4 regions of the Pseudoalteromonas sp. UBA2102 genome follow, and region 1 is predicted to be linked to each of the others. Evidence: predicted binding sites of a transcription regulator. Region 1 holds the regulator's gene; each other region holds the start of a gene.
What was found. Region 1 encodes sigma-54, which starts transcription at its own class of promoters, with help from an activator protein. Its sites were predicted from a motif close to GTTGGCACGNNNNTNGNNT; they were not measured.
Positions count from the first base shown of each region.

Region 2: B2R65_RS07430 (YggN family protein) is a predicted target of sigma-54. The motif match lies at 4,210-4,228, and genes of this name have one in related genera.
Region 3: B2R65_RS12405 (BON domain-containing protein) is a predicted target of sigma-54. The motif match lies at 2,958-2,976, and genes of this name have one in related genera.
Region 4: B2R65_RS10610 (EF-hand domain-containing protein) is a predicted target of sigma-54. The motif match lies at 2,759-2,777, and genes of this name have one in related genera.

Region 1 covers NZ_DCYU01000073.1:72,707-81,365, reverse strand. Annotated here, with positions in the region: gene B2R65_RS10385 (zinc-dependent metalloprotease) at 1-1,559, shown strand, start outside; gene mgtE (magnesium transporter) at 1,606-2,964, opposite strand; gene B2R65_RS10375 (HPr family phosphocarrier protein) at 3,224-3,496, opposite strand; gene rapZ (RNase adapter RapZ) at 3,537-4,382, opposite strand; gene B2R65_RS10365 (PTS sugar transporter subunit IIA) at 4,402-4,854, opposite strand; gene hpf (ribosome hibernation promoting factor) at 4,859-5,146, opposite strand; gene B2R65_RS10355 (RNA polymerase factor sigma-54) at 5,174-6,673, opposite strand; gene lptB (LPS export ABC transporter ATP-binding protein) at 6,743-7,468, opposite strand; gene lptA (lipopolysaccharide transport periplasmic protein LptA) at 7,465-8,013, opposite strand; gene lptC (LPS export ABC transporter periplasmic protein LptC) at 8,003-8,557, opposite strand; gene kdsC (3-deoxy-manno-octulosonate-8-phosphatase KdsC) at 8,554-8,659, opposite strand, start outside.
Region 2 covers NZ_DCYU01000058.1:308-5,724, forward strand. Annotated here, with positions in the region: gene B2R65_RS07415 (diacylglycerol/lipid kinase family protein) at 1-804, shown strand, start outside; gene B2R65_RS07420 (DMT family transporter) at 841-1,770, opposite strand; gene B2R65_RS07425 (aminotransferase-like domain-containing protein) at 1,877-3,319, shown strand; gene B2R65_RS07430 (YggN family protein) at 3,378-4,172, opposite strand; gene B2R65_RS07435 (PA3496 family putative envelope integrity protein) at 4,554-4,739, shown strand; gene B2R65_RS07440 (glutathione peroxidase) at 4,848-5,342, opposite strand.
Region 3 covers NZ_DCYU01000090.1:7,296-15,954, reverse strand. Annotated here, with positions in the region: gene B2R65_RS12425 (substrate-binding periplasmic protein) at 1-243, shown strand, start outside; gene suhB (inositol-1-monophosphatase) at 297-1,100, opposite strand; gene B2R65_RS12415 (VOC family protein) at 1,552-1,968, shown strand; gene B2R65_RS12410 (LiaF domain-containing protein) at 2,038-2,694, opposite strand; gene B2R65_RS12405 (BON domain-containing protein) at 3,012-3,578, shown strand; gene B2R65_RS12400 (YqaE/Pmp3 family membrane protein) at 3,644-3,802, shown strand; tRNA gene B2R65_RS12395 (tRNA-Ile) at 4,072-4,148, shown strand; gene B2R65_RS12390 (NACHT domain-containing protein) at 4,295-8,335, opposite strand; gene B2R65_RS12385 (hypothetical protein) at 8,561-8,659, opposite strand, start outside.
Region 4 covers NZ_DCYU01000075.1:13,643-22,301, reverse strand. Annotated here, with positions in the region: gene B2R65_RS10630 (putative RNA methyltransferase) at 1-466, opposite strand, end outside; gene B2R65_RS10625 (energy-coupling factor ABC transporter permease) at 463-1,110, opposite strand; gene xthA (exodeoxyribonuclease III) at 1,116-1,922, opposite strand; gene B2R65_RS10615 (hypothetical protein) at 2,164-2,595, shown strand; gene B2R65_RS10610 (EF-hand domain-containing protein) at 2,817-3,338, shown strand; gene scpB (SMC-Scp complex subunit ScpB) at 3,490-4,080, shown strand; gene rluB (23S rRNA pseudouridine(2605) synthase RluB) at 4,077-4,946, shown strand; gene B2R65_RS10595 (YciK family oxidoreductase) at 5,175-5,921, opposite strand; gene B2R65_RS10590 (VolA/Pla-1 family phospholipase) at 6,149-8,578, shown strand.

The sequences.
Region 1 (8,659 bases):
CTTACTACCTAGACCCTGGCGTGCCTGAGCCGGTTAAAAGCGCGTTACTTGAAGGCGGTAAGTGGTGGAATGATGCCTTTAGCGCAGCAGGCTATAAAAACGCATTTATAGTCAAAGTATTGCCGAGCAATGCTGATCCTATGGATATTCGCTATAACGTTATTCAGTGGGTGCATCGTGCTACACGCGGATGGTCTTACGGAAGCTCTGTTATAGACCCTCGTACCGGCGAAATACTCAAAGGGCATGTAACACTTGGCTCATTGCGTGTACGCCAAGATATTTTAATTGCAGAAGCCCTTGGTGCGCCTTATTTAAAAGGTAACGAGGTGGCTAAAAATTTACAGGCAATGGCACTTGATAGGATTCGCCAGTTAAGTGCACACGAAATTGGCCATACGCTGGGCATTGCACATAACTTTGCAGCCTCGGTGGGGGATAGAGCGTCGGTTATGGATTACCCGCACCCACTACTTAGCTTTAACGAGCAAGGCGAGCTTGATGTAACCCGCGGCTATGCAAGCGGTATGGGCGTATGGGATACCCAAGTTATTAAGTATGGTTACAGCGACTTTACCAATCAAGATGAAAGTGCTGAGCTTGCAGCAATATTAAAAGAGAACAAAACGATGGGCCTTGAGTTTATATCTGATAGCGACGCACGCGCAAAGGGCGGGGCACACCCTACAGCGCACTTATGGGATAACGGTACTAACCCAACGCAAGAGTTACTTAGAGTGCTTGATGTACGTAAAAAAGCGCTTTCGCAATTTGGTATTAACAACATTAAAACGGGCGATGCACTCTCGCAGTTAGAAGAAAAACTCGTGCCGCTTTATTTATTTCATCGCTATCAAGTAGAGGCTGCAGTTAAGCTAATTGCGGGGGTTAACTACGAATACGAAACACGTAACAACTCACCTGCTAAGGGCGCACAAGTGGTTGCAAAAGCGCAGCAGCAAGCGGCGCTTAGTGCTATTTTAACAACATTAAAACCGGCTAATTTAATTTTGCCTGAGTCGGTGTTAGCGCTTATTCCGCCAAAAGCATATGGCGAGTCTAAATCGCGTGAAAGCATAACAGGGCGTACGGGTATAACACTTGATGCGATGGCCTTGCCAGAAGTAGCTGCGCAGCATAGTTTATCGTTATTATTAAACCCACAGCGTTTAAATCGTTTAGCTCAACAACAAGTACGTAATTATAATTTTTACAGCTTAGATGAGTTGTTAGAGCAGCTTTACAGCCAAGTGTTTAATGTGTCATCACCTAATACAATGAAAGGCAAAATCACCCAGCGGGTGCAGTTTTTAACTGCAAAAAATATGGCTGATTTAGTCACTAGTGACAAGGTAAGCCCAGAGGTGCAGGCGCAGCTACGTTTCTACTTGGTAAAATTAAGTAAAGAGTACAATCAAAACTCAATGTTAAGTAATACCAGTGTAGGAGAAAGCGCGTTTAAACAGTATTTAGCAGAGCAAATAAAACAGTTTTTAAAAGTAGGTAAGTGGCCTGAAAACTTCAGTGGTTTACCAATGCCACCGGGCTCACCAATTTAATTATATGTTTTAGTGTGTAGTGGCTACTTAACCTGAGCTCAGGTTGCTAAATAAGTAGCCACGTTGCGGTGCCTAAAAAGGCAAAAATACCGACAATATCAGTTACTGTTGTAAGTACAACACTACCGGCAAGTGCAGGGTCTATATTCATTTTTTTCAATAAAATAGGAATACATGCGCCAGCAACACCAGCCACTACAAGGTTCATAAACATTGCAAATGCGAGCACGCCGCCAAGCATAAAATCCCATTGCCAAAGCGCAATTACACTGGCTATAAGTATTGACCAAATAACCCCGTTTAATGCGCCTATCGCCAGCTCTTTAGCCATTAAAAATCGTTGGTTAGTTTGGTTAATATGGCCCACGGCAATACCGCGAATAACCAGAGTTAAAGATTGGCTACCTGCTACACCACCCATTGAGGGCACAATGCCATTGAGTACAGCTAAAATAGGTAATATATCTAAGGTGCTTTCAAAAAAGCTGGCCACAAAGGCGGCAGCTAAGGCTGTGAGTAAGTTAACGCCAAGCCATACTGAGCGTTTTTTTGAGCTTTTTAAAACAGGTGCAAAGGTGTCTTCTTCATCATCAAGACCGGCAAGGCTTAATAAGCTGTGCTCTGCATCTTCACGAATAACATCAACAATATCATCAATGGTGACACGCCCAAGCAAGTGGGCGTTATCATCGACTACAGGGGCCGATATCCAGTTATGGCGCTCAAATAACTGAGCAACTTCGCTTTCATCCATCGAAATAGGGATAGACTCACAGTCTTCATCCATTAAATCTTGAACAATTTTTTCAGGCGGGTTAGTTAACAGTGTGCTAAGTGATAATGCACCTAAAAAACAGTTATGTTTATCAACAACGTATAAATCATCGGTGCCCTCTGGAAGCTCGCCGCGTAGCCTAATATAACGCAGCACAACATCAAGTGTAACGTCTGGGCGAATGGTCACCGTATCGGTGTTCATTAGCGCGCCTGCAGAGCGCTCTTGGTAAGATAAAGCCTGTGTAGCGCGTTCGCGGTCTTGCGTATCCATAGCGCTAACCACATCTTTGTACACGGTGTCAGGAAGGCTACGCAGGACTTCACCTAAATCATCGTGGCCCATATCCTCAGTGGCCGCGGCAATATGCTCAGGTTCCATTTGTGCAATGATACCTAAACGTACATCTTCAGAGAGCTCTTCTAGCACATCCCCTTGCACATCTGGGTCAACCAGTTGCCAAAGCATGCGTCTAATTTTATGCGGAGAGGATTCAAGCAGCAGTGCTGTATCACAAGGTGCTGTTTTTGCTAGCATGCGTCTTACTTGAACAAATTGCCCACTATTAAGTGATTTAGTCACTTGTTTTAGTTGCTGTAGTGGATAGTCTTGTTCAAACGCTTCTGGCATTGGCATCCTAAATATTTTTGTGTAATGGAAAGGTGTTTAGTAAGTGGTTTTGCCCACTGTTATTTTCTTTATTTTTTGTGCTAAACCCAATGCTGGGGCTAAATTAGTGTTTAAAATTAAGTAACCAAATTTAGCAGGGGCATGGCTTTATTACCCTAAATTAAAGCACTAAATTAGGCGAGTCGGAATACCTTAATTTACTAAATCTTTATAGTTTGGCCTGATAAGTCTTTAACTTATAAGGCTATGGTGCTTTAAGTTATTCTTGTTCGTTAAATCGTTGTGCGATTAATTGCCCAACCGCATGCAAAGCTTGCTCTGAATCAGGGCCTTCACAGACTACTTTAACTTCTTTACCTTTACTGCTTTCAAGTAACATTAAAGCTAATACGCTGTCGCCTGCGGCTTCTTTATCATCTTGGTGTAAGGTGATTTTAGCATCAAACTGTACAGCTAATTGCGCAAGGACCGTTGCCGCTCTGGCGTGTAAGCCTAATTTATTTTTTATTAAAAATGTGTCTTCACAGCGCATAAATTACTATACCTAAACTGAACAGGTTATTATTTTAAGGTTACTTTTCTTGCTCACGATGACGAATTTTGACATTCGGATGCGTCATAGCAAAGCTCTCACCAATGGCTTGCGCTAAATAAACCGAGCGGTGTTGACCACCAGTACAGCCAATTGCAATAGTGAGGTAACTACGGTTATTACGCTCTAAGTGTGGCAACCAAGTTTGTACAAAGGTTTGAATTTGCCAAGTGAATTTTTGCACTATGCTGTGATTTGCCAAAAAATCTTTTACTGGTTGATCAAGGCCCGTAAGCGGTTTGAGTTCAGGCTCCCAGTGGGGGTTTGGCAAAAAGCGAGCATCAAAAACATAATCAGCTTCTTTAGGTATGCCGTGTTTAAAGCCAAACGATTCAAACGTTACAATAAGTTGCTTATCTTTTTTACCCAGTATTTTTTCGCGAATTGACTCTGCTAATTGGTGCACACTTAAATCGGTGGTATCTAGCATAAAGTCAGCGCGCGTTACGAGTACATCAAGCAGTTCTTTTTCTTTTTTTATTGCTAAATCAAGCGGCAGTGAATCGATGGATAAAGGGTGTAATCTGCGTGTTTCTGAAAAACGTTTGATCAGTGTTTGATCATCACTATCTAAATAAAACAGTGTGGGTTTAGCAAAGTCAGGAAGGTACTCGAGAATATCGTTAAATTCGTCTTGTTCTTTGGGAATATTACGAACATCTATGCTAACGGCTATTTTGTCATAGTTATCTGAAACACTTCGCACTAAAGAGGGCAGTAGGTTGACCGGAATATTATCTACGCAATAATAGCCTAAATCTTCAACCACGCGTAAAGCAACCGACTTACCTGAACCAGAACGGCCGCTTATGATAATTAACTCCATTTATAGCCCTTAGTATTTACTACGATTGATCAACAATTACTTGATACAGCTCTGCATCGGTTTTAGCACTACGCAGCTGTTTACAAAATTCTTTGTTGCTCAGTTTATCAGCTATGGTTGCCAGAGTCTTTAGGTGCTGTTGGTTATCGCCATCTGGTACGATGAGTGCAACAAAAATATCAACAGGGCAGTTATCAATAGCATCAAAGTTAACAGGAGTGTCGCTAACAAGTACTAAAGCCAGCGGCTCTTCTACGCCACCCATTCTGCCATGAGGAATGGCGATACCCCGGCCAATACCAGTACTGCCTAGCTTTTCTCTGCTTGCCAGCGCATTAAGAATATCTTGTTGTGGTAAGTAGGGGAGCTTTTCATGAGCAAGCTCACTGATAAACTCTAAAATTCTTTTTTTACTACTAAAAAGGACCGCAGCTTTGCTGCAGTCCTGGCATACTAATGTACTTAATTTCATAATATTAGTGTCTAGCAAGCTTCTCTTTATGTTTTATGACTTGACGATCGAGCTTGTCAATCAACGAGTCTATAGCGGCATACATATCTTGGTGCTCTGTTGAGGCAAATAAATCTGCGCCACTTACATGAATAGTCGCTTCTGCTTTTTGGTTGAGTTTTTCTACATCGAGAATGACATGCACATTGCTAATATGATCTGAGTGCCTTTCTAGCTTTGCAAATTTATTATTTACATAGTCTCTAAGTGAATCAGTTACTTCTACGTGACGACCAGTTAGGTTTAGTTGCATAAGCATTTCCTCTTTGTTTTTTACGTCTTATATCAAACTCTTTCTCTGATTTGACGGTGGAATAGCTAGCGATTCACGGTATTTTGCTATTGTGCGTCTAGCTACTTTAATTCCTTGCTCTGCCAATATATCCGCAATTTTACTATCACTCAATGGTTTAGCTGAGTTTTCCGCGGCAATTAGCTTTTTAATTAGGGCACGTATTGCGGTTGATGAACACTCGCCGCCATTTTCAGTGCTTACGTGGCTTGAGAAAAAATACTTAAGCTCAAATATACCACGTGGTGTATGCATATATTTTTGCGTAGTAACACGCGAAATTGTCGATTCATGCATTTCTACCATTTCAGCAACATCGTTTAAAACCATTGGCTTCATGGCTTCGGGGCCATGTTCAAAAAATGCCTGTTGCTGTTTTACAATACAGTTTGTTACCTTAAGCAGCGTGTCGTTTCTGCTTTCAAGGCTTTTTATAAACCATTTAGCTTCTTGTAAGTGAGAGCGAATAAACTGGCTATCACCACTTGATTTTACGGTACGTGACATAGCCGCGTACTGACTATTTACGCGTATTTTTGGCATGCTATCTGGGTTTAGCTCTACCACCCAGCGGCCTTTTATTTTTTTAACCGACACATCTGGTATCACATACTCCGACTCTTCCCTTACTATTGTATCTGCAGGTTTTGGGTTGAGGGTATGTATTAGGGTCATGACCTCTTTAAGCTCGTCTTCTTTAAGCTTAGTCTTTTTCATTAATGTACGATAGTCGCGTGCCGCTAATAGATCAATGTGATCGGTTAAGATCATTTTAGTTTGTTCTATAAAAGGGGTGTCTTTATCAAACTGGTTTAGCTGAATACACAAGCACTCTTGTAAACTGCGCGCGGCTATACCTACAGGGTCAAATAACTGAATACGCTTTAAAACGGCTTCTATTTCATCAAGTTCAACTTCAACTTCGTCATCGTTTTCTTGGTTAAAGCTCTCTAAAATCTCTTCGCAACTTAGCGTTAAAATACCCGAGTCATCTACAGCTTCTACAATGGCAATAGCAATGGCTTCGTCAGTTGGGCTAAAAGGAGTAAGCTGAAGCTGCCACATTAAATACTCATGTAGCGTTTCAGTAGAGGCACCTTGATAAATAGACTCATCTTCCGGCATTGGGCCTGAGGATGCCGCAGGGGCTGCGCTCATGTACTCATCCCAGGTTACATCCATTGCCATATCATCGCTAACGGTGTCTTTATTTAAAGCTTCGCCACTGTCTTGCTCGTACTCGCTGGTTGTACCGTCAGCCGATGCGCTTACGGTTACATCATCCGTATCTGCTTTTTGTTCATTTTTTCCAGCCGACTCTTCCGTGTAATCTTGCTCTTCTACTTCTAATAGCGGGTTGCTATCAAGTGCTTCTTGTATTTCTTGCTGGAGATCCAATGTACTGAGCTGCAGCAAGCGAATCGCTTGTTGCAATTGTGGAGTCATTGTAAGTTGCTGGCCCATGCGCAGCTGTAATGATTGCCTCATGTATCTCTAACAATCCTTTTATGTTGTTATAATTAATATTAGCAGATGCTTGTAGGTGTGGCTTAAATGTTACAGCCTAAATTGCTCGCCTAAATAAACATCGCGTACAGTTTTGTCATTTAATACGTGTTCTGGGGTGCCAGATGCAATTAGCTCCCCATGAGAAACAATGTAGGCTTTTTCACAAACATCAAGGGTTTCTCTTACATTGTGATCGGTAATTAATACGCCAATGCCACGGTTTTTAAGATGTTCTATTATTTTCTTTATATCTAACACTGAAATCGGATCAACACCAGCAAAAGGCTCATCCAATAAAATAAATTTAGGGTTTGCTGCCAGTGCTCTGGCAATTTCTACACGGCGGCGTTCACCACCAGAAAGCGCCATACCTTGGCTATCGCGAATATGCTGAATACTGAATTCATCAAGTAAGTTGTTAAGCGTTTCTTCTCGCGCGGCTTTATTGAGCTCTTTACGCGTTTCTAAAATAGCCATTAAGTTTTGATAAACTGTCAGCTTTCTAAATATTGATGACTCTTGCGGCAAATAGCCAATGCCTAAACGGGCGCGGCTGTGCATAGGTAATAACGTAATGTCGTTATCATCAATAGAAATTTTACCTTTGTCGCTAGGTACTAATCCTACAATCATGTAAAAGGTGGTGGTTTTACCTGCGCCATTAGGGCCCAATAAGCCAACAATGCTGCCGGCTTCTACCTCAAGGCCTACATTTTTTACAACTTGGCGGCCTTTATAGCTTTTTGCTAATAGTTTTGCTTTTAAGGTGCTCATGGTTGACCTTCGTTACCTGTTTTTTCTTTAATTTTTGCTTCAACAGGCACTAAAATTGTGTGGACACGATCCGTAGAGTTTTCGTCTTTTTCTGCGCTAATAAGCTGCTGCTGCATGTCGTAGGTAATACTTTTAGCATTAATTTTTTGACCGGCTTGTGCGACTTCAGCATCGCCAACAAGCGTTAAAAAGCGCTTTGCTACGTCGTAACGTACTTCGTTTGCGCTGGCACTCATTACGGTACCGTCGTCTTGTTTTTCTTCGAAGTAGGCTGGGCTGCCAGTGGCAATAAGGAGTTGTTTGTTATCCCCTAAGTCTTCACGTTTATGTACTTCGAGTCGGTCGGCTGTAATTTTGCGATTACCATGCACAATTTCGACGTTCTTTTCAAAAATACCTACGTTTTCTTTAAGTTGGCCTTCTTGACGGTCTGCACTAATAGAAATTTGATTTGCTGGCGGTTGAGCGGCAGGCTCAGCAGCAGAGGCGCTAAATGCAAGCATTAGCGATGGGATAATAAGTATTTTAGTGAGTTTATTGGTCATAATATATTGTTCGCGTATGGTTAATTAGTTTTATTACTTCGGTTTTTAAATCGGCTTCAAGGCCTTTACCGACAATTTTTAAATTAGGCCCAGTGACAACCACTGGCTGCTCAGAGCGCATTGTTAACGCTTTAATGTCGACTTCGATGTTATCGGCATTGATGTTATCTATCATGGCGTTATCAACTAAATTTTTAGCAACCACATTGCCTTCTAAAATAAGTTGTTTATCTTCGTAAAGCGTTGCTTCGTCTGCATTTATTCGCCATGTTTGTTTTTCGTTATATAAAGTAAAAATAGGTTTTTCAAAAAATGTAAAACCAAGCTGTTGGTACAGCTCCATTTTAGCCGCTGTGACTTTATGGCTTATTTTGCCTTGCTCGTCATAGGCTGTTTGCTTAAGCTCTATAGCGGTGTAATCGGGCTTTGCAATTACTTCAGGTTCTTGCTCTAGCGCTACATTGGTTTGGGTAAAATAAGGGTACCAAAGCCAAACCATACAGCCGATGAATAACGCACTGAGTATAACGCGTGCTGCATTCATGAACTGGTGCCTTGTGTTGTCAGCGCTATGCCATTCTCTAGCATAAGTAAGTCTGTGAGCTCTCTAACGGCGCCAAAGCCGCCAGGCATTTGCGTAGTGTAA
Region 2 (5,417 bases), on a different contig from region 1:
AAAACATGCCAGAAGAAAAATATTCTCTATATTACGGTTAAAACGACAGGTAATTTTGAGTACGACTTAGCAAACGTTAAATTGAATGCACAAAAAAGCCAAATAGCAGTGGTTATTGGAGGCGATGGCACGCTTAATTTGGCACTTAATGGTGTGATTGACAGTGCATGTAGTTTGGCAATATTACCTTGTGGTACGGGCAACGATTTTGCCCGTCGCTTTCATTGCACTGCTAAACAGTGGCAAAACGCTATTTTTAATGCCCCCACACACTTAATTGATGTAGGTAAAATTAATACTCGTTACTTTATTAATGTGGCTGGTGTTGGTTTTGATGCTCATGTAATTAAGCAGTTGGGTCATTTACAAAGCATGTCAGCTTGGCGCTATAAGTGGACGAGTTTAAAATCGCTCTTTACTTACAAAGCAAGCACACTAAGTGGAGCATTTTTAAATAAGCAATGTAGCTATCAAAATTTAATAACTGTATTTGCGAACTCTCAGTATTTTGGTGGCGGCATTAAAATAGCACCTAGGGCTAAAATTGATGATGGACTGCTTGATTGCTACCAAATGCAAGCGGGTAGTCTTGTTGATCATTTATATAGCTTTATTAAATTAATTTTTAAGCGCCACCATACTTTAAAAAAGCTTACTTATAGCCAACTCAAACAGGCGCATATTAATACTAGAGATTTATTAATTGAGGCCGATGGCGAGCTAGTAGGTGTTACGCCCGCGGTTATTGCTATCCAGGAGCAGGCTATTAATTTTCATATACCAATAAAAAAGCGCCTACAGTAGGGTAGGCGCTTTTGTGTTAGTGCGTTAAAAACGCCTCTAACTGGGGACGGAGCCATTTTTAGCAACGCTGCGGCTTGCTAAAAAGGCGTTAATTCTTTTTGTGGGGGTAAGTACAATTGCATTACCCAGTAGTACTAAACTAAAGCCGGCAAAGGTGTTTGCATGCCATTCAAAGCCTTCAAAAAAGCTGCTTAATGCAACGGCCACTAGCGGAAACAGCACTATGGCGTAGCTTGCTTTTTCAGGGCCAATGTTTTTTAACAAGGCAAAATAGCAGCCAAATGCAATCACAGTGCCAAAAACCGATAAATACAATAGCGACAGCGAATAGCTGGTAGGGGCACTAAAACTGACCGTTATACCATTTATTAATACATAAACGGCTAAACCTACTGCGCTATATAACATGCCCCATGCGTTACCCTGCAGCACACCTATTTGATGATTAGAATTACGTACACTAATCATATTGCCCAATGAAGCCACAAAGGTACCCCCAAGGGCAAGTAGTAACCCGACCAACGCCCCATTACTCAAGTCGAATTGCAGTAAATGCGGCCAAAACAGACAAATAATACCCACCACGCCGATTAGCGCGCCGCAGTAAATACGTTTGGCAATGGGCTTTGCAAAAAATAAACGGGTGTTGACTATGTTCATTATTAGCAACATTGAAAATGCAATAGAGGCCATTGCCGATGAGAGGTAGTTTTGTGCCCAATACAAAAGCAAATAATTTAAGCCAAAGTTAGAAATGGCCAATAAAGCAAAAAAGCCATGATCGACTAACGAAAATCGCATATTAGGCTTTTTGTAGGCCACAAATAGCCACATACATGCAGCTGCTATGGCAAAGCGATAAAACAAAGAAAGCTCCACAGCAATATCGCCTAGCTGAAACGAAATCGCGAGCCACGTAGAGCCCCAAATTAACACTGTTGTGAGATATAGCGCTGCGCTTTTCATGGCAAACCTCTAAAAAAACCGATTGAGTGGTTATTTTAGAGTCTATCTGTATACTTACCATATACAGAAAAGTATAAATGTAACCTATACAGATTTGAGGCGAGATATGCAGCCAGCTGCCAATAAGCAAAAAGCCGAGTTTTTATATCAACAAGTTATTGAGCTAATTAAAGACATGCAAGCACAAAAGGTGTTACTACCTGGGGAAAAGCTTCCTTCGCTTCGTAAAATGGCCAGTAACTTAAATATTAGCATTCCGACGGTTAAGCAAGCGTATCAAGCGTTAGAAGATCAAGGGTTAGTAGAGGCACGTGAAAAATCGGGCTACTTTTTAACGGTGCTTAATACAGTTTACAGTTTGCCAAAGCGTGTAAAACTAAGCCGTGAGCCTGTCACTGTAAATAAACAAGCATTAATAGAGCAGGTATACAGCGCTATTCATCAACCTAATATAATTGCCTTTGGTATTGCCAATCCCGTTGCTGCAGCGCCTACCGATAAAGCTTTAGCCCGTACCATGCGCCGGGTTATGACAATTGCTGGGGCGAGTGTTATTAATTATGGCCCTATTGATGGTTTTGCTGCGCTTAAAAAGCAATTAGTGCATAGATACTTAGGCTTTGGTATTGGTGTAAATATAGATGAACTGGTGATCACCAATGGCGCGCAAGAGGCGCTGGCTATCGCACTTAAGTGTGTTACTAAGCCCGGCGATGTGGTTGCAATTGAAACCCCGTGTTATCACGGCATTATTGAACTAATAGAGAGCTTAGGATTAAAGGCGCTTGAAATCCCGCTATGCCCCGACAATGGTATTTGGCTTAACGACCTAGCTCAAGCGCTTGAACAACATGATATAAAAGCATGCTTGTTTTCGACCGCAATAAATAACCCGGTTGGCAGCTTTATGAGCGATGAAAGCCGCATGCAAATGGTGGACTTAATAGAGTCACATAATGTTGTTCTTATAGAAGATGATGTGTACGGTGATCTGCACTTTACTGCCAAGCGTGGCACGCCCGCTTTAGCGTATTCAAAAAAGGGGCTTGTGATCAGTTGCGCCTCGTTTTCAAAAACGGCTGCACCAAGTTATCGAGTAGGTTGGTTAATAGCAGGCAAGTTTGCTGGACAAGCGCGCCGCCATAAGCGTGCATTAAGTTGCTCTGCCTCACTAATAAATCAGTGGACGCTTTCTGAGTTTATTGCCAGTGGTGAGTATGACCGTAATTTAAAAGTACTTAGGCAGCGCTTACGTAATAACAAAGAGCGCATGCGGTGGTGCTTATTAAACGCGATGCCTAAAAATACGCGTATTAGTGACCCTAAAGGTGGGTGTGTTATTTGGCTTGATTTAGGCCAAGGGGTAGACAGTCAAAAGTTATTTTTACTGGCGCTAGAAGCTGGTATTAGCATAACCCCCGGACTTATTTTTTCAGCAAGTAATAAGTATAAAAGCTGTATTAGGCTAAGTTACGGGGTGCAGTGGAGCGAAAAAATAGAGCAGGCTATTACCACGTTAGGAGCGTTGGCTCACACGCTAAAAGAATAAAAAAGCAGCACCTAATATACAAGTGCTGCTAAAGGGATGTTAAATACGGTGCGGTGTATTAATTTTGTTTAATGGTAAATAACTCGTAGCCTTTTAGCTGGGGTAACTGCGCTACTAATTGCTCTTCTTGCTGTGCTATGTTGGCAAAGCTGTCGCATAAAGAGTTGGCACGCTTTTCAAGCGCACTGGCATGCAGCTCTACTTTTTCTTCTATTTGCGCGCCCATATTTTCCATGCGTTGCTCAAATGCATCCATATCTCCACCCGAACCAAGCAGCTCAGAGCCTAAAGCAACTAAAATACTGCCCATTGATTGCATAACGGCAGACTCAACCACGGTTTCTATTTGCTCCTCAAATTGGTGTTCAAAGTTTTCACCAAATTGATTAAAGCTTTGTTGGCCCATTACAAACGTACCTTGTTGATAAAAGGTGTTTTCTACTTCAAGTCTTATATCGTCCATCAGGCCAGACAAGTCATCAAGGCCATCAATATTAAATGCGTTGGCTACTTCCTCTAATGCTACACCGGCTATTTTTACTCCGTCTAGGGCAATATTAGCGACCTCAGGTAGCTGCGTACGTAAGTTGTCAGAATACTGGGTAAGCGCTTGGCGCTGTTCGCTGTTAATGGATACTTGTTCGCCATTTATAGTTAAGTTGCCATTGCTGTTAAAGCGCATGAATTGATTAGATGCGGTAAAAATTTCTAATTCGCTAGGTTTAATGCGTACATCGTTTTTAAACTCTACATTACACTGCTCATTGCTAAACGAAATGCCCGCATTGTTATCGTTATGTGCCATTGCAGCGGGTGTACAAATTAAAGCGCTTACTAATAGTAAATTTTTCATGTTTATTCTCTAATAATTGTTGATGACAGCTAAGTATTAACAAGTTTGGTGCCATTATTTATTTTTATTTTAAAACAGAAGGTTATGAAATTTGTGTGTTTTTAATGATTTTTAATTTTGATAAATAAACTACTTTTTAGTCAAAAACACTAAAAATAAATAAATGATAAATTTTATTTGTCGAAACGATAAAAAACTCTCACTTTCCACTTTCTTAATTTAGCGCTATTTATTCACAATATTGACATGAAGGCTATTTACGATAGTCACGTGGCTTTATTTTGGTGCTAATTTGTTCGTATTTTAGCGCTAAACATTTTTTTAATTTACCAAGTGCAGGAATAAACCTGAGTTGGTCTCAAACACTTTATGGAGTGGGTTGTGGGTAAGACATTTAGTTACGATGCGCTAGATGATGATTTTGTTGAAGACGAGTACGAAATGGTCGGGCGTAATCAGCATGACAAAAAAAAGCAAAAGGTGAAAAAGAAGTTGGAAGATTACCTTGAGCAAAAACGTTTGCGTAAAAATCTAGGTGAAGACGACTTAAACGATTACATAGACTAAATTGTGCTAGTTAAAATAATGCGCCTTTTTATTAGGGTTTGAATGTGCGTTTACGCATGTTTAAAGGCTAAATATTGGCAATAAAGAGGCTTTATGCCTCTTTATTACTTATTGTGCACTTAATTTAGCGAGTGCTTGTTGAATAGTGGTTTCTAGCTTTTCTGGTTTTGTAAAAGGCGCATAGCGCTTGATAGGTGTGCCATCGGGCGCTATCAAAAATTTAGTGAAGTTCCACTTTATTTTTCGTGTCAAAAAGCCGGGTAAGGCCGATTTTAAATACCTAAATACAGGGTGGGCGTGACGACCGTTTACATCCACCTTAGCGGCCATTAAAAAGCTTACCCCGTAATTAATTAAACAGCCTTGTTGTATTTGCGTTGCGTCGCCTGGCTCTTGCTGACCAAATTGATTACATGGAAAACCAATAATAACCAATCCGTTTTTCGCGTACTTACTATGAAGAGTTTGTAGCGACTCGTACTGCTTAGTAAAACCACACTCACTTGCGGTATTAACAATAAGCACAACCTTGCCTTCAAAGTCGCTAAAATTAATTGTTTTACCGTTTAACGCAGTAGCCGTTAATTGATGAAATTCATGCATGATGGATGCTTTTTTATTGTTGTTAGCTACATTCTACCCGCTGTAGCGCGTTACTAAAAGTATAAAATTTAGGCG
Region 3 (8,659 bases), on a different contig from region 1:
AATGCGCAGAGTAACTTAGTTATTGTGCCTAATTTATTTATTAGTTATCCCACCGGTATTTATTATTTTGTTGTAAGTAGTAAGCCAGCTTTAGCGCAAGCCATAGAGCTTGGGTTGCAAAACATGCAAAACAGCGGAGAGTTTGATGCGTTATTTGATGAGTATTTTGCAAAAGACATAAACTCACTCCCTTTTACAAAAGGTTATACCACGGAGCTAAAGCTCGATAACCCTTACTTTTAAAACAAAAAAGGAGCCATAGGCTCCTTTTTTATAATAGGGTTACGTGCATTTTATTAGCGAAGTAACGCTTCAGGTAATACTGGGCGAATTTCACGGATAATTGCTTGAGTAAGCTTAGGTGCACCACAAATAATGTTACCGCTATTGTTGTAGTTAACGCCACCTGCAAAATCAACAACCATGCCGCCAGCTTCTTTTACAAGTAACTCGCCTGCTGCTGTGTCCCACGGTTTTAAGCCAATTTCAAAAAAGCCATCAACACGGCCCGCAGCTACATATGCCATATCTAGCGCTGCAGAACCTGCACGACGAATATCAGCAGTTTGTGTAAACAATGCTTTAAACGCGTCTGTGTATGCATCTAAGTGATGTTTTTGTTTGAAAGGGAAGCCTGTTGCTAAAATTGAACCAGCTAATTCTACGGTTTTAGTAACGCGTAAACGCTTGCTGTTTAGCTGTGCGCCTTGACCACGAGATGCTGTGAAAAGCTCGCCACGAATTGGATCGTAAATTACAGCTTGGTCTAAACGACCTTTTACTTTAAGTGCGATAGAAACCGCGAAATGAGGGATACCCTTGATGAAGTTAGTTGTGCCATCAAGCGGGTCAACAATCCATTGGTAATCTGCATCTTTTCCTTTGTGCTCACCTAGTTCTTCACCAACAACGCAGTGATCAGGATAAGATTTTAAAATTGTATCACGAATTACGGCTTCGGCTTCTTTATCAATGTTAGTCACTAAGTCGTTAGTGCCTTTTTGTTGAATTTCAACTTTTGATAAATCTTCACTTGCGCGAAGTAAAATTTTGCCTGCGTTGCGCGCAGCGCGAACCGCAATGTTTAACATTGGATGCATGGTATTACCTTTGGGTTGTAAAAGAACGTTTATATATTTAAGCCGGCGTATTTTAGCGACTTTTGCCATAAAGTAAACAATAAACCCTAAATACTTTTGTGCGTTTTTTATACGGCCTTGAAATGCATGTAAATTTATTCGTATCTAAGACATGTTGGCGAGTATGGATTGAAATTTGTTCAACCGAAGGGCAGCTTAATCACAGCGCGGAGTGCGAAGCCTTGGGAGCTCAATAACTTCCATGAAGCAAAGCTTCCGCGTCCTGCTCACGCCCCTTACCTACATCCATGTAGGCAAAGCTTCCGCGTCCTGCAAGCAAACATACTGTTGTAAAAATTAATCTTAAAAGGGCAGTACACACCAATAATAATAAAAAGTAAAAAAAGTGCTTTACCTAAAGTTAGCTTGAGGTTTTATCTTGTGTTTAAGCAATCAACTAGGGTAAATAATAATGAAATTAGAACACGTACATTTAGTAGTAAACGATATAAATGCCATGCTTAAATTTTACCAAGCAGCCTTTCCTTATTGGTCTATTAGAAGTGAAGGGCATAACACTTGGTATGGTAAACCTAAGCGCTGGGTACATTTTGGCGACGATAATCACTACATTGCTATAAGCGATAATGGCGAGCATAAAAACAGGGATTTGGCAGGGCACCAAGTCGGACTGGCTCACTTTGCTTACGTTACAAACAACCTAGACGCTGTTATACAGCGCTTAAAACACGCCGGATTTAACATTGATAAAGAGGGCGCAGAAAACCCATTTAGAAAAAACGTATATTACTTAGACCCAGCCGGGTTCGAGGTTGAGTTTGTGCAGTATATGAGTGACATTCCAAGCGAGCGTAATAACGACTTATAAAATAGGCAGTAAACAACGGTGTAGAAAAGCGCATAATATGGCTTTTCTACCCATTTGTTTTTACCCGTATTATTTATTACTCACCCCAAGCTGTGCCTTTAAATCATTAGCAAAACTCACAAACTTTTCTTTAATGGTGCGTTTAACTTTTACCTCCACCGAACCTAAAACTGTTTTACCTTCTAGGTTAATTGTGGGGCCTTGGCGCTTATTAAGCGACACCGTTTTGTTTTCAAAACTGCCTAATATACAAAACATTTTAGAAACTACATTAACATGCTCTGGTACGTAAATTTCTTCGCTGCCAAAAATACAATTTACATGCACGGTAACATGTTGGTGGGCAAAAATAGCATCAGTAAAATCTAAAACAATCGACCCCATATAGTTTTGAATGTAAATATCTTTAGGCACCACCCATTGGCCGCTACGCTCGCTTGAGCCTAAAATGCTTCGCAGTGTTAAGTTTTCTTCATCCGCTTGTTGGGCGCTGTAGTTAGGGGCAAATTGAGTTTGCTTTTGAGCACTGTACTGGGTATCCGTAGTAAGGGTTAAATCCTCTACTAAATTGAGTAACGCAGTATTTTCGGTTGCTTCCATTGCACTGTCTAAGCGCCTTTCAAAGGCTTCAGCTGAAATAACGCCATGGCTGTAGTTATAAATAAGTTGGTCTATCACTTGTTCGCGAACTTGCTCTATTGGGCGGTCTTCAATTTTTACAGACATGGGAATAATCCTTTTTATATGAGTTACCACTGTACATAGCAAGTGGTGTACCAAAACTTAACTATTTATATATCAATGGCTTATTATTTTAATAACTCCGCTTAATTTATTATATTAACGATAGATTAACCAAAACAGCAATATAATCGTTATTTTCACCACTTAAGAAAGTTTTACCTAATAGCCTGTAAATGTTTACTCGGAGGTATTTTTATTTATACCCAATAAAATAGCTAACTTCATGAATTTAAAGTGTTAATAAAGTTGGCCTAAAGCTCGCATATATAAAAGTGTCTTTAATCAAAAGGAGAAAGATTATGAAAACATTCAACAAATCTATGATTGCGGCTTTAGTTCTAGGTACTACAGCTATGGGTGCTCAAGCGGGCACTTGGGAAAATGAAAGTAAAGATGCTTGGATTGATGGTAAGGCAGAAACAGTGCTTCTTATGAACACTAATCTAAACAACTTTGACATTAACACTGATGTAAAAAATGGCAAGGTAGTACTTACAGGTAAAGTAAACAGCGACCTTGATAAAGAGCTAGCTGAAGAACTTGTAATTAGCCTAGATGGCGTATCTGATGTAGAAAACAACCTAACTGTTGTGAAAAACATGGATATGGACGACAAAGACCGTGACACTATGGATGATGATGATAACGACTTAACGGACGCTAAAATCACCACAGTAATTACTACACGTTTCTTATTTGACTCAGAAGTTGACGGTACAGATATCGATGTTGATACCGACAACGGTATAGTAAAACTTAAAGGTTCTGTTGAAACAGAAGCTGAAAAGCAGTTAGCAGTAAAAATTGCTAAAAATGCTGAAGATGTTCGTGACGTAGTAGATGAACTAACTATTGTTGCTGAATAATACACTATACTAAAAAGCCCAGCTTAGCTGGGCTTTTTGCTTGTCATTTTTAAAGGAGCTACATCATGGATATCATTCGTATAATACTGTCGATTTTATTACCGCCACTGGGTGTATTTTTACAAGTTGGTTTAGGTATGCACTTTTGGCTAAATATTTTACTAACTTTACTGGGTTACTTCCCTGGTTTAATTCACGCTATCTACATTATTGCTAAAAAATAATGTGTGGTGTGTTCAATGTGAGCCGGCCACTTTTTTATAGTTATTAAAATTGTAAAAAAGCGGCTTACATACTTCTGCGTTTATTTTTCTGTTATTTCCTGCCTATTCGCATGCAAAAAGATTACTATTTAAGCAGTCAGCTTACTGATTGTTAAAATAAAGGTTTTTGCTAGTGACAAGCCTTAAAAAACTTTTTATACTGCAACCCGCTTTAGTCGCTCAGTGGCTAAACGCTTCAAAAATTAACTACCTCGTAGTTATACAAAGTTGGCCCCTTAGCTCAGTTGGTTAGAGCACACGACTCATAATCGTTAGGTCCCCAGTTCGAGTCTGGGAGGGGCCACCACTTTTTCAAGCTTTCCGAGTAAATACCTACTAACAGAAATTACCCTGTGCTACCTCTGTGCTACTTTTAATTATACTTATTAACTGGGTTGGGCTAAAGCGCTTAATACAAGAAAAATATTTATCGAATAAAACTACCTTGACTGCTTATACATCACCAGAAACATCGATAACTACAACTTCAATTGCATCTTTTAGTTGCTCACTTAGAGATGCCTCCAAAGCAGAAGCTAGTTCATCAACTGATTTAGGCTTATAATCCTTATAGTTTTTTGTGTTGGGTATCTTTCGTTTTGAGTCTAACCCGTACCAAAAAACTAAGAATATACCTCTCCCTGAGCGCTCTGCGTGTTTCATATATTGTTTGTATAATTGGTCCTTGGGTGCATCCCACAAATCAGGGTGATAGTGTCTCTTAATTTCGATAGGCAGTTTAAGGTGCTGCTCTGTATAACTGCAAGCTATGTCAGCTCTTTTATTTGCAAATTGAAGATCTTCAGGCTCTGAGCTTATATAGTTAGGTAGTTTATTTCTAAGGAGTGTTAATAAAGCATCTCTTCCCTCATTTTCAGGCTTAGGATTAACTAACTTTCCGTATTGATCTACATTCCAAAATTGCTTATGAATATTAGCATTATCTGATTTAATAACTTTAGCTAAGTCATTTAAATGAGCTGACACTAAGGAAGATAAGTCATCAATATTTGATGGCTTTTGATTAAACAATGTATTCGCAGCCCCCTTCCATGATGGCTTTTTAAAGCTTGCTTCCCTATATAGCTGTTCAGAGTCATGAATTGCTGCCATTAATGTTTGATTGTATGTATTAAACTCAGGTTCGCTGAGCATACCTCTAAGAGCATTTCTTGCCACCGGAAGTGGAATCGATGCTAGTTTAAATATTGCATCTTTAACTACAGCAGAAGCCTCATGATCATTTCTATTCCCTGACCAACCACTTTTTGGTCTTGGAGTATTTACAAACCGTCTTGCAAACTCATTAGCAAGACAGCTATAGATTGAAACTTTTTTTTCAGTTGATACCAGCTCTAAGTTGGGCCCATACTTCTCTATTTGTTCCTTAATAATCCAAAGTTGGTTGAGGCTATCTTCGTCATTCGGCATAAATTGCAGTTTGTAAGAAGGTAGGATAATGAACGCCTGTGCTACATAGAACTCTCTTAAATCCTTTTCTAGATCTTGAGCTGTACTTAATATATTTGTAACAATTACTCCTAGCTTATTGAGACTTTCCTTATCATTGATTGCTCCATGCCAAAAGTCTTGAGCATAAGGTTTTGAAAAGCAGGCCTCTAAAAGTTTGATAGTTGATTCTTTACGAAATGCCTTTAGTTTTTTTGAATTTAGAAATATATGCTTTGCATGTAGATACTGAAAACCTGATTTAATTTCTGCTAACATATACTCATAATATGTTTCAACTGCCAATTGTGGCTTTTCATGCAGTATAGCTTGCAACCAGTTTCTTGATGTGTGGTCTCTTTTTTTTAATTGAGGTGATAGGCAAAAGCTATCCAGTATTAGTCCTAGCTTTATTTTATCTGTTGTCCATGCAGATATACTCTGAGTCTCTCTCCATAATTCGTCTAGTCCGGCTAAAAATGCAGATAAAATACGGGCTGATTTACCTTCTTTGGTGAGCTGAATTATATAACCTAAATCATAAAGGTCTGTTCTGTAAGTTATTGATTTGAAGCCTTCTAAGACGTAACTGAAGTCGTTACCATTGAAGTATGTTGATAATATAACTAATGGTTCATCAAGCCTACATTCAGGTATATTGCTATAATGCCCGTAATATAGATATGCAAGCCAACCTAAATGACCTAAGTGCTCACCGCTTTCAATAAGGGTCTTTTCCCTTTCAAATTGATTAAGATTGTGCATTTGTGATTTTTTAGAGTTGGCTTTAAATTTTAGGCTATTTGCAATATCCTCATATCGCCAGTCTTCTACCTCGCAACTCAACTCTTGGTCCGCAATTGCCTGAAGATTAGAATTATTTGGGAAATCTACTAAGTAATTAAAATTTTCAATATTATTTTTAGGATCTATAAAACATAATTGAAAAGCGCATCTGTAAATTTCTTCAACAAGTGTTGTAGTGCAATCATTTAGTATATTTAAAGCCTCTGAGAGTTGCTCACTATTTGAAAGTATTCTAGGGAAATCATTTCGAAATCTGTTAATTCTAAACATTAAAGATTTATCAGTGGCTTCATCTAAAAGTATACAGCGAAAGGCTTCTCTCAATTCATAGGTTCTTTCTCTTAATTTTGCAGTGTTTTCTTTAGCCCACTGAGAGCTAAAACCTCCTCTTAAAGAGCTACTACGCATTAACCAATTAAGGAGCTCCTTACCGGTGAAACTAATTTCACTATTTAGAGCTTGATTGAGCCAGCTGTTATGTAGGTATTGAAGCTCAGAGTCTATCTCTCGATGCTCTGTACTATATGTATTGTCATTATCTTGATTAGGGAAGTTATTTAGCAGTAATATAGACTCTTTTTCACTAGCTAAATCCACAAGATCCCAGAATTCACCTATTGCGGTCTTCCCGTTATAAGCTATTAAGCTATTGAGCAATTTTGTAATATCTTTCCAAGTAAATACGCTTCCAAAAAAATTCGATATAAGCTTTGTTTTGATTCGCAACGAAACTTTATCATTTTGTGTTAACAACCCTTTGTATATTGTTTGCACAAATTGATAAGATGGCTCTCCTGATTTCGACAGCAAAACTACTGCGCTCTCTTTATCACGTATACTAAAATCAGTGTTGATAAGTACTTGCTTATAAGTGTCTAGAAGTGAAGGTATTGGTTTAGATTGCTCAAGCGCATCAAAAATAAGGGCTCTAAGTTGAAAGCTGCTTTGCTCATTGAGCAATATACTTTTCAATTTGGGCACTAATCTATCGCTTATTAATCCACCTATATTAGGTTCATCCCAGTAGGTGTTTCTGAACCAAGGGTTATGCTCAGAGTGCTCTGCAAGCGCATCTAACAAAATGAGTTTATTGCTATCAGATAAAGAGGCTGGATCACCATAGGTTAAAACGCCATAAGGGTCTTTAGCTATTAATTGCGCTGCTATGTTGGGTTGAAAGACTACTAACCATGCGAATAGCCCCCTTAATTCAGATGTTGGGAATCCGTTTAAACCAACGATTGATAAAATACGTCCAATCGGCAACCCTTTATCTACCTGCTTTGAAATCCATTTAGCAGCTACAAACTCAGCAATTGTCCTATGACAATAATCAAACACCCCTTCAGTATCGCTCTTTGCGCAAATTCTCCGACTCAGGATAGCAACTGTCTTTTCAATACCCATTGTATCGAGTTCAGTAAGGCTACGAATTGGCAGAACTAGATTATCGTTGGATTCATCAACCGAAAAACCCTCTACATCACTTAATAGTCTGCACGCAAATATAGCTCCTGCAGTATCTTCTAGTTCTAGGGGAACGAATCGACCTAACTCTTTTTTTGATACTTTCTGATTATGCTCCCGAAGAAGTAATGTTACTGTGGATTCAAATAGCTCTTTCTTAGTTTTAGGCCAGCCATCAACAGCTACAGATTCTGCAAGCATTATTAAAGTCTGTGGATTTTCTAACAGCCCAGATAGTCCGTAAGATTTTGATTTGAGAAAGAATTCTTGAGTATTAATCTCAATATTTAGACCATTTAATATCGATACTTGTTCAAAATGATCCAAAGGTTCTAAACGCAGTATTACAACATCTTCTTCAAAGTAATCATTCAAAATGTCAAGATCGACATTTCCATACCAGTCACTTTCTCGACAAGAGAGGACAAATTGCTCCGGTTCAAGTTGAAATAATTTTTGTACAATTTGGCTTAATACGACTCCGTCAGCGCCTGCTCTGGATTCATCTAAACCATCAAGGAAGATCTTATTACCCAAAAGAGAGGCTGGCTTATTTAAAAAGGAAGTTACCTTTATTACCAAATGATTATTGAGTTGTGCAAGATGCTCAAATAGATGGGACTTCCCTGAACCAGGGCTGCCAAGTAAGACGATATGCTTATTTTGGGTGAAGTCAGAAAAAAAACAGGTGCTATTATCAAATTTGTTAGGATTTTTTACATTTAAACGCCTAACTCGTCGATCCCAAAGATGTGTACGTCCTGTATTCAATTCCCATTACCCTTAGAAATAAAGTATAGATATGAAATATATAAGTAACACTTTTAAGATATTGCGTCCAATTTGTAATAAAGTCGTACCTACTTGAAGAGATGGGGACGACTCACTGAGTCGCTATCTCAATATTGCTATTCATAATGACTTGATATCTATCACTCAACTATTCAACTAAAAACCAGAATCAGCTTTAAGTCAGTATAGAGTTCAGGGTAGTTATTACTTTAAATAAACCTCAGTAATTTCAGCCCTGAAGTGACTCAGCTCTTGTGATACAGTTTCGAGAGCTATTTGCCTATTAAGCCCCAAGCTTGTTAG
Region 4 (8,659 bases), on a different contig from region 1:
GCGCAAAAACACTCAGTAATACGTCAGCAGTGCCTGACTTAAAAGGCGCTTGGCTAATTGATGCAACGCTAAAATGACATTGTGGGTATCGCTTTGCTGCATATTTTACGGCTGATTTAGAAATATCGACGCCGTATACCTGCGCCTCTATTTTATCGGCAATGGCATGAGTATAAAATCCTTCGCCGCAGCCTAAATCTATTAGTACGCTTGGTTTACGCTCACTAATCATATTACTTAATGCGCGCTGTAAAAATGCGTAAAAGCCTTGCTCTAAAAAAGCACGCCTTGCTTGTACCATTTCGAGAGAATCACCCGGTTGCTTTGAGTTTTTGTGTTGCACCGGTAATAAATTTACATAGCCTTCTTTGGCAAAGTCGAAGGTGTGATTATTGTCACATCGAAGTGATGAATTATGTTTTAAAAGTGCGTGGTTACATAAAGGGCATTGGTATTGCAGACTCATGAGTCTAGGTAGTCCTTATCATAAAAAGTTTTGACCCAGTGTGGCCGATAAGTGATCAAAAGCGTAATGGCCATACCGTTAAGCATTGCCTCAGGAAACCAAATGATAGCACTTAGGTATACGTAATTATCTGCCAATTCTTGCCAATTATATTGCCCTATAAGCAAATAAAACAAAGCCCCTAAGCTTATTTTTAGACATGCAATAAAGCCTGCCAATATAAAAGAGCATACAAAAATATAAACAAAAAAGTGACGCGGTAAATACTGATAACTCATTATAAAGCCAAGGTAGCTTAATAATGTAGGAATAAATGCACCAAACAGTATTTGCATGGGCAAAAGGTTAAGATCAATGTTTGCAAAAGCCGCCAATAGGGCACTGGCCAGCAGGCTACTTAAAATAGCAAGGCGCCACCCTAAAATTAGCGTTGCGGCAGTTACACCTAAAATGTGTAAATCAAGACCGCTTAAAATACCCGCTTTAATTTGCCATAACATGGCAAACACTAACGCACACGCAAGTACCCCTATTTGCCGTGCAGGCGTTTTATAAAGTGCTTTATAGGTATTTTTTTCTACGCTTATAAAGGTAATAATTAAAACAAGGGCCCAAAGTAGCCCTTGTATTTCAAGCGTTAACATAGCAATTATTTAAAAGTTGACCAAATAGGGGCATGGTCAGAGGGCTTTTCTATGCCGCGTAATTCGTAATCTATGCCGGTATCAATACAGCGCTCGGCAAGGGCATGGGTAGCAAGTACAACATCAATACGTAGGCCACGATTATCCACAAACCCTTTAGAGCGATAATCAAACCACGAATATTTGTCGCTTGTATCAGGGTTTTGCTCTCTGAAGGTATCTTTAAAGCCCCAATTTAATAATTTAGCAAGCCATTCGCGCTCCTCTGGTTGAAACGAGCACTTACCTGTTTTAAGCCAGCGTTTAGCGTTTACTTCACCAATACCAATATCTAAGTCGGTAGGCGAAATATTGATATCGCCCATAACAATAACGTCTTCATCGGGCGTGTGGTTTGTTTCTAAATGGGTCATTAAATCTTTGTAAAACTGGCGCTTATAAGGGAATTTTGTTTCGTGATTTATATTATCGCCTTGTGGGAAATAACCATTCATTACCGTTAGGTCGCGGCCATTTTCTTGCTCAACTGTCACACTTATCATGCGTTTTTGTGCTTCTTCAGTGTCGCTGGCAAAACCTTTTAAGACCGATTTAGGCTCATTTTTGCATAACATTGCCACACCATAGTGCGCTTTTTGACCATGAAAATAAACGTGGTAACCCATTTTTTGTACGTCCTCGAGAGGGAACGCCTCATCATGAACTTTAATTTCTTGCAAACCAATAATGTCTGGCTGGTGTTTATCTATAATTGCTTGTAACTGGTGTAAGCGAGCTCGCAGACCATTGATATTGAAAGAAATAACCTTCATAAAATTTACCTTTAATTAGACTCTGTTTTTATAACTAAATTGTATCAGTAAATAAGCCTACATAACATGATCGAAATGAGAAAATAGCTGCGCAAATGTTGATCAATTGGTGCGTAAAGTTTAAACATTGTAAATGCTTTATTAATTATTTAAATAAATAAAAAATTCAATTGATCTCGTAATTATTGAATATATAATGCGCAAAAATTACTTGTTTAGTCGTTCAAATAGGATCTCTCTCATGAAAACACAATTACTTTTAGCTACTGCTTTATTAGCCTCTGCGTCTGTATCAGCAAAAAGCAACACTTACTTTAGCCAAGATAATAAACTTGAATCTAAATTATGTGTATTAAGTGCAAATGAAGGCTTCAGCGCAGCGCGTAAAGAAGCAGCACAACACGGTGTATACTTATCGCGTTTTTCTAAAAGTGTTTTATGTAATGGTCAAGATATTCGCGACATTGCTAAAAAAGTAACGTCTAACCAAGCTGCTGAATCAAAAGTTGAAGTGTTTGCAAAAGATGCACACCAAGAAACACAGTTATGTATCACAGCGTTAAAGCAAGGCCTTGCGCCTGTTCGCCAAAAAATTGGTAACTTAAACTCGTTAAAGTGTAACGGACAAAACGTAACTGAATTTGTAAAGCGTTACCAAAACGCAGCAATCTAATTGCGCGGTAACATGTAGATTAAAATAATGCCCAGTTTGTACTGGGTATTTTTTTGCAAAAATTACAAGGTATTCAGCAATCATTGCAAAGCTAAGTAATTGATTAATGTATACAAAACAAGCTAAACACACGTAACTTATTGATTGTTGGCGGCTTGTGCATTTTGGCATTGGACTTGTATTAGTTAAAGTGACATTTACTAACTACAAGGATACGTCTTATGAAAAAGTTAACACTCGCAACAACTATTTTAGCTTCGTTAAGTTTAGCCGCATGTGCCTCTAACCAAGGCCTTGAAAAAATCGATAGCGATTTTGCAAGTTTAGATAACGACAGTGATGGTTATATTTCAAAAGTAGAAGCAGATGACAATAGCATCTGGGGCCACTTTTCAAATATTGATACCAATATGGATAACGAGATCAGTCGTAAAGAATTTAACACTTACATGCAATTAAATACCGGTAAGGTAGCTACTGATAGCGAAGTAAGTGAGTCGGCATTTAAAGCTAAAATAGCTAAATTTGATAAAATCGAAAATGATTTTAGAAGTTTAGATAACGACAGAAATGGTTACATCTCAGTAGAAGAAGCTGACGATGATGATATTTCAAACCATTTTGGTTACATGGATGGCAACAATGATAAGCGCATCAGTAAAGGTGAGTTTAAAGGCTACATTAGCAAATACGGTAAAGCCGTTGCTGAAGATGATGCACTAAAGCATTATAAAAACAGCTAATATTAGCTAAATACGCTACACATAAGAGCCAGCATTAATTGCTGGCTTTTTTGTGCATTTAATTTGTTTTAAAAGCAGATATATTTTCCCCCTTTTGCGATGTTCTGTCATAATAGATGGCTACGTATTTTAAAGGGCAAAGCAAAATATTATGACGGGTCGTCGAATTAGTGATGAACAATTAATTGAGATCATTGAAGCGGCTATATTTGTCGCAGACAAACCTGTTAGCAAACGCCACTTAAAAGATACTGTACTTGCTGATTTAGCTATTTCTATGTCACGAATTAACACTGCAATAGACGCTATACATACCCACTATCAAACACGTGGCATTAAGCTAGTTGAAGTAGGCAGTGGCTATCGCTTTCAAGCGTGTAGTAGTTTAAGCCCTTGGCTTAGTAATTTATGGCAAGAACGGGCACCTAAGTACTCTCGCGCACTACTAGAAACATTGTCGTTAATTGCCTACAGGCAACCAATAACGCGTGGTGAAATAGAGCAAGTACGAGGCGTAACAACCGGATCAGCAATTATTAAAACCCTCCTTGAGCGAGAGTGGGTTAAAGTAGTAGGGCATAAAGAAGTACCTGGTAAACCAGCGCTTTATGCCACAACAAAATTATTTTTAGATTATTTTTCGTTAACCGGTTTAGATGAACTCCCTGCATTGCCAGCGCAACAGGAAAGTAAAATAAACCAGTTATTAAGTGATCCTTCTGTGAGAGAACCATCCGAATGAGTATTCAAGGTGAAAAGTTACAAAAAGTCCTAGCCCGTGCAGGGGTAGGCTCACGACGTGAAATGGAAAAATACATTGATGCAAACCGCGTTAGTGTTAATGGTAAAGTGGCTAAATTAGGTGACCGTGTTGAAGAAACAGACTTAATACGTGTTGATGGCCACAGCGTAAAAATTGAAGAAAAAGCCGACCGTATTTGTCGTGTAATTATGTACAACAAGCCAGAAGGGGAGTTAAGTACACGTAAAGACCCAGAAGGACGTCGTACTGTTTTTGACCGTTTACCACGCATAGACGGTGAGCGTTGGATTGCTGTTGGTCGTCTAGATATTAACACGGCAGGTTTAATGTTATTTACCAACGATGGTGAGTTAGCGAACCGCTTAATGCACCCAAGTTATGAAGTTGAGCGTGAATATTCAGCCCGTGTATTTGGTGAAGTGACCAATGAAACCATTAAAAACCTAACGCGTGGCGTAGAGCTTGAAGATGGTCCTGCTAAATTTTTAACGGTTAAATCTTTGGGTGGTGAAGGCATTAACCGTTGGTACAATGTAACGCTAAACGAAGGACGTAACCGCGAAGTTCGCCGCTTATGGCAATCGCAGGATGTAGAAGTATCGCGCCTTATTCGTATTCGTTATGGAAAATTAGAGCTAGATAAGCGCCTTCCCCAAGGTGGCTGGGCTGAACTTGATTTAGAAACCGTTAACTATTTACGTAAAACCGTTAAATTAGGCCGCGAAACACAAACTAAACTGTCGGTTATGCCTGAAAAACGCAAAGACAAGCGTGCTAAAATTAACCAAATTCGTAAAGCGGTTAAAAAGCATAACCAACGTGTTAAGCAAACTAAGCGTAAGTAATACCAATCCGTAATAATACTTAATCATTTTGCGGGGCTAAACGTGTCGCTACCGAGGTAAAAAAATGCTCATTTAGAACAGCTAAATAGCGAATTTTTTGCCAAGCGAACAACACGTTTTTCTAGCCTTAAAATAGATAATTTAATTAAGCGAATTGGTATAATTACCAAAAATTACCGACAAAAAAGCCGCAATGTATGCGGCTTTTTTTATAATTAAAAATGTAGTTTACTTTTTTTGTTGCGCATCGAGAGATTCACCGTTTACATCGCTCGAGTCATCACTCATTAAATATAAATACGTTGGCATTAAATCTTCTGGGGTAGCAAGCTTATCGCGATCCTCCCCTGGGTAGGCTGATGCGCGCATAGAGGTACGCGTTGCGCCAGGGTTTATACAATTTACACGGATATTGGTTTTACCTACTTCGCAGGCCCATGTTTGCATCATGCCTTCAACTGCAAATTTAGATATTGCATAAGGCCCCCAAAATTCGCGCCCTTTACGGCCAACGCTTGATGAAGTGAAAACAATAGAGGCATTTTCTGATTTACGCAGCACAGGGAATAGCGCTTTGGTGATCATTGCTTGCGCAGTAACATTCACTTTCATGATGTTTTCAAACGTAGAAGAGCAAAAGTGCTCAAGTGGCCCGAGCGAACCTAAAATACCGGCATTATTTAATAAGCCGTCTAATCGGCCAAATTGACTTTCGATTGTAGCTGCTAAATCGCGGTAGTTTTGTTTTGTTGCGCCTTTTAAGTCCATTGGCACAATAGCAGGCTGGGGGTAACCAGCATTGACAATCTCATCGTAAACGCATTCGAGCTTATTTGTAGTTTTACCAAGTAAAATAACTGTCGCGCCATGCTTTGCATAGGTAATTGCTGCTACGCGGCCAATACCATCGCCGGCACCTGTAATTAAAATTACTTTATTTTGAAGTGCATTTGGAGTTGCTTGATAAGTTTGCATATAAATACCAATTTATAAAATTTTTTTGATTTTAACATAGCAAATCGTCAAGTAATCGAATTTATTGAAAATTTAGGTGGCGGAATTATAAACTTTACGTTAAGTTTAACTGGTCTAATGTCTCATTAATAAACTGATTACATTGTTTTAACTTTACTACACTGATTAAACACACTTACTTTGAACGAACACACTATAAAAATAAAGATATGTGCGGAGCCAACAATATGAAAAAAATGCTACTCTCACTCTCGGTTACAGCTGCGTTAGCAGGTTGTGGCGGCGGAGAAACATTAGAAGATGTTAAAAACGATACTGCAACCATAATACCTAATGCCACGGTGACCTTTGACCCTGCAAATGGGGTTTTATCTGTCCCTAACGATTTATTAATGAGCGGCACTCAAGACGGCACAATTAATATTCCAGGTGAATTAGACGATGATAACGTCTCTGTGCCTCGCACTGCTTATGCAGATCCGCAATTAGCGCTAGGTGCGTTAGATGGCTGGTCATCGCAAGTGCCTTATAAAATTGATTTAACTTTCCCTACAGGCGTATCGCTTGATGAAACCTCTGCAGCGTCGCCTGGTACAGTAAGAATTTTTGAAGTGGTTATGGGCGCAAGCTTAACTGATGCAGAATGTGCTGTTGTTACAGCTGGTTCAGCGTGTAAATTGGTAGGTGAATTAACCTACGGCGTAGACTTTATTTCTCAAGCCTCTGGCGATGCAGTTGCTATTATCCCATTAAAACCTTTCACACCAGGAAGTTCATACATAAATGTATTAACCACTGGATTAAAAGACTCTCAAGGGCGTTCTATTCAGCCTTCTTCTACTTACGCTTCTGTAAGTGAAGAAGCTCCATTGATTACTGATGCTCAGCTTGGTCTTCAAGCGGCAGTAAATAGCTATGAGAATGTGGTTGTAAGCTCAGGTGATATTACAAAAGATGATATTATATTTTCTGCTGCTATGACCATTCAATCAGCAGGCCCTGTGCTTGGCACAATTAAAAACTTACTGGCAGCTAGCTTACAAAATGATGCATTACCAACACCAATGGTAAGTGTACCTGAACAAGCAATGGTAAATGTGCAGCAAGTATTTGCAGCTGCGGGTGTTAGCGTATCGGATGCGTTCTCTGGTGTGCAATATTTAAAAGGTAGCGTTATGTTACCTATGTATTTAGGCACCCCAACAGGCACTGAAATAAGCGATTTAAATGATACATATTGGCAAGGTATGTGTGACAACGCGGTAGCTGTTTTAGGTTACAAAGCTGCAGCGGGTGAGGCTTTCCCTGCAGAGCCAATTAGTGATAATGATGGGCTTTGTGCTGCGCTAAGTGACGGACAGTTGCGTGATTTAGGTTTAGACACTACGCGCCACTTAACTAAGTATAACTCAATTCCTAAAGTGCAAAGCATGGCGAATGTGCCAGTGCAAATAACCAAACCTATTTTACCGGTTATTAATTTTATTCGTGATTCACAAGGTCTTGATCCAATTGAAATGCCAGAAACTGGCTGGCCAGTTGTTATTATGCAACACGGTATAACAACCGACAAAGAAAGCATGTTGGCATTAACTGCACAACTGTCAATTCAAGGTTTTGCCACAGCGGCGATTGACCATCCTCGCCATGGTGAGCGTGGTGTAGATGTTGATGCTGATGGGACAGATGACTTTAATGCGACGACGGGCTCAGTACTAAGTTACATGAACTTAAACTCGTTGTTAGTGGCTCGTGATAGCTTGCGTCAATCATCAGCAGATTTATTAGGCTTACGCTTAGGTTTAAACTTTATTAATGATGCGACAATTAACGCACAAGATGTAACTTATGTAGGGCATTCTTTAGGATCTATTGTTGCACCTGCATTTATAGCTCAGGCTAATACTCCGCTTGCAGATACAGTTGACCCATTATTTAAGGTAAACACGGTAGCACTTGCCAGTGGCGGTGGCGGTATAGCAAGCTTTTTACTTGAATCGGCTGCGTTTGGGCCATTTATTCAAGGCTCTGTATTATCGCAAGCTGGTACAGCAGAGTCGCAAGAGTTTAACGAGTTTTTACAAGCAGATGCTATTTCAAACTGTGGTACATTATTACCAGATATGGAAGCGTTTTTAACTTGTGGCTATCAGGCGTATGTAACCTCACTTACTACGGCAGGGGAAACTACAAAACTTGCTAACATTCAAGCGGTAATGACCGAGTTTGCTTTTGCAGCGCAAACCGCACTTGATAGCGGAGACCCAACAAATTACGCAGCAGCGGTAAATGCATTAGGTACCCCTGTATACACTAATGTAGTTGTAGGCGATGGCGCAGATAACAAACCAGACCAAGTTATTCCGCCAGCGGCAGCAAATAACCCTATATCGGGCACAATTCCGTTAGCAACATTAATGGGGCTTGAAACAGTAAGCACTTCACAAGCACTAAGTGAAACCCCGGCGAGTTATTTGGTGAAATTTACAAAAGGGCACCATGGCTCAATTTTAACGCCAGCACAAGACGACGCCCAAGCGGCAACTGTTGAGGGCAGTGCAGCAGCAAACGCTGAAATGCAGCTCCAAGTAGCTACTTATTTAGCTGCACGCGGGCGTATGTTATTAGTCAGTAACCCAGAGGTTGTGACTGATTAATCAGCAAATACCTTATTAACCTTGAAAAGCCACTGTTTAGTGGCTTTTTTTTGTTATAAAGCATGATAAATTAGCTTAAAT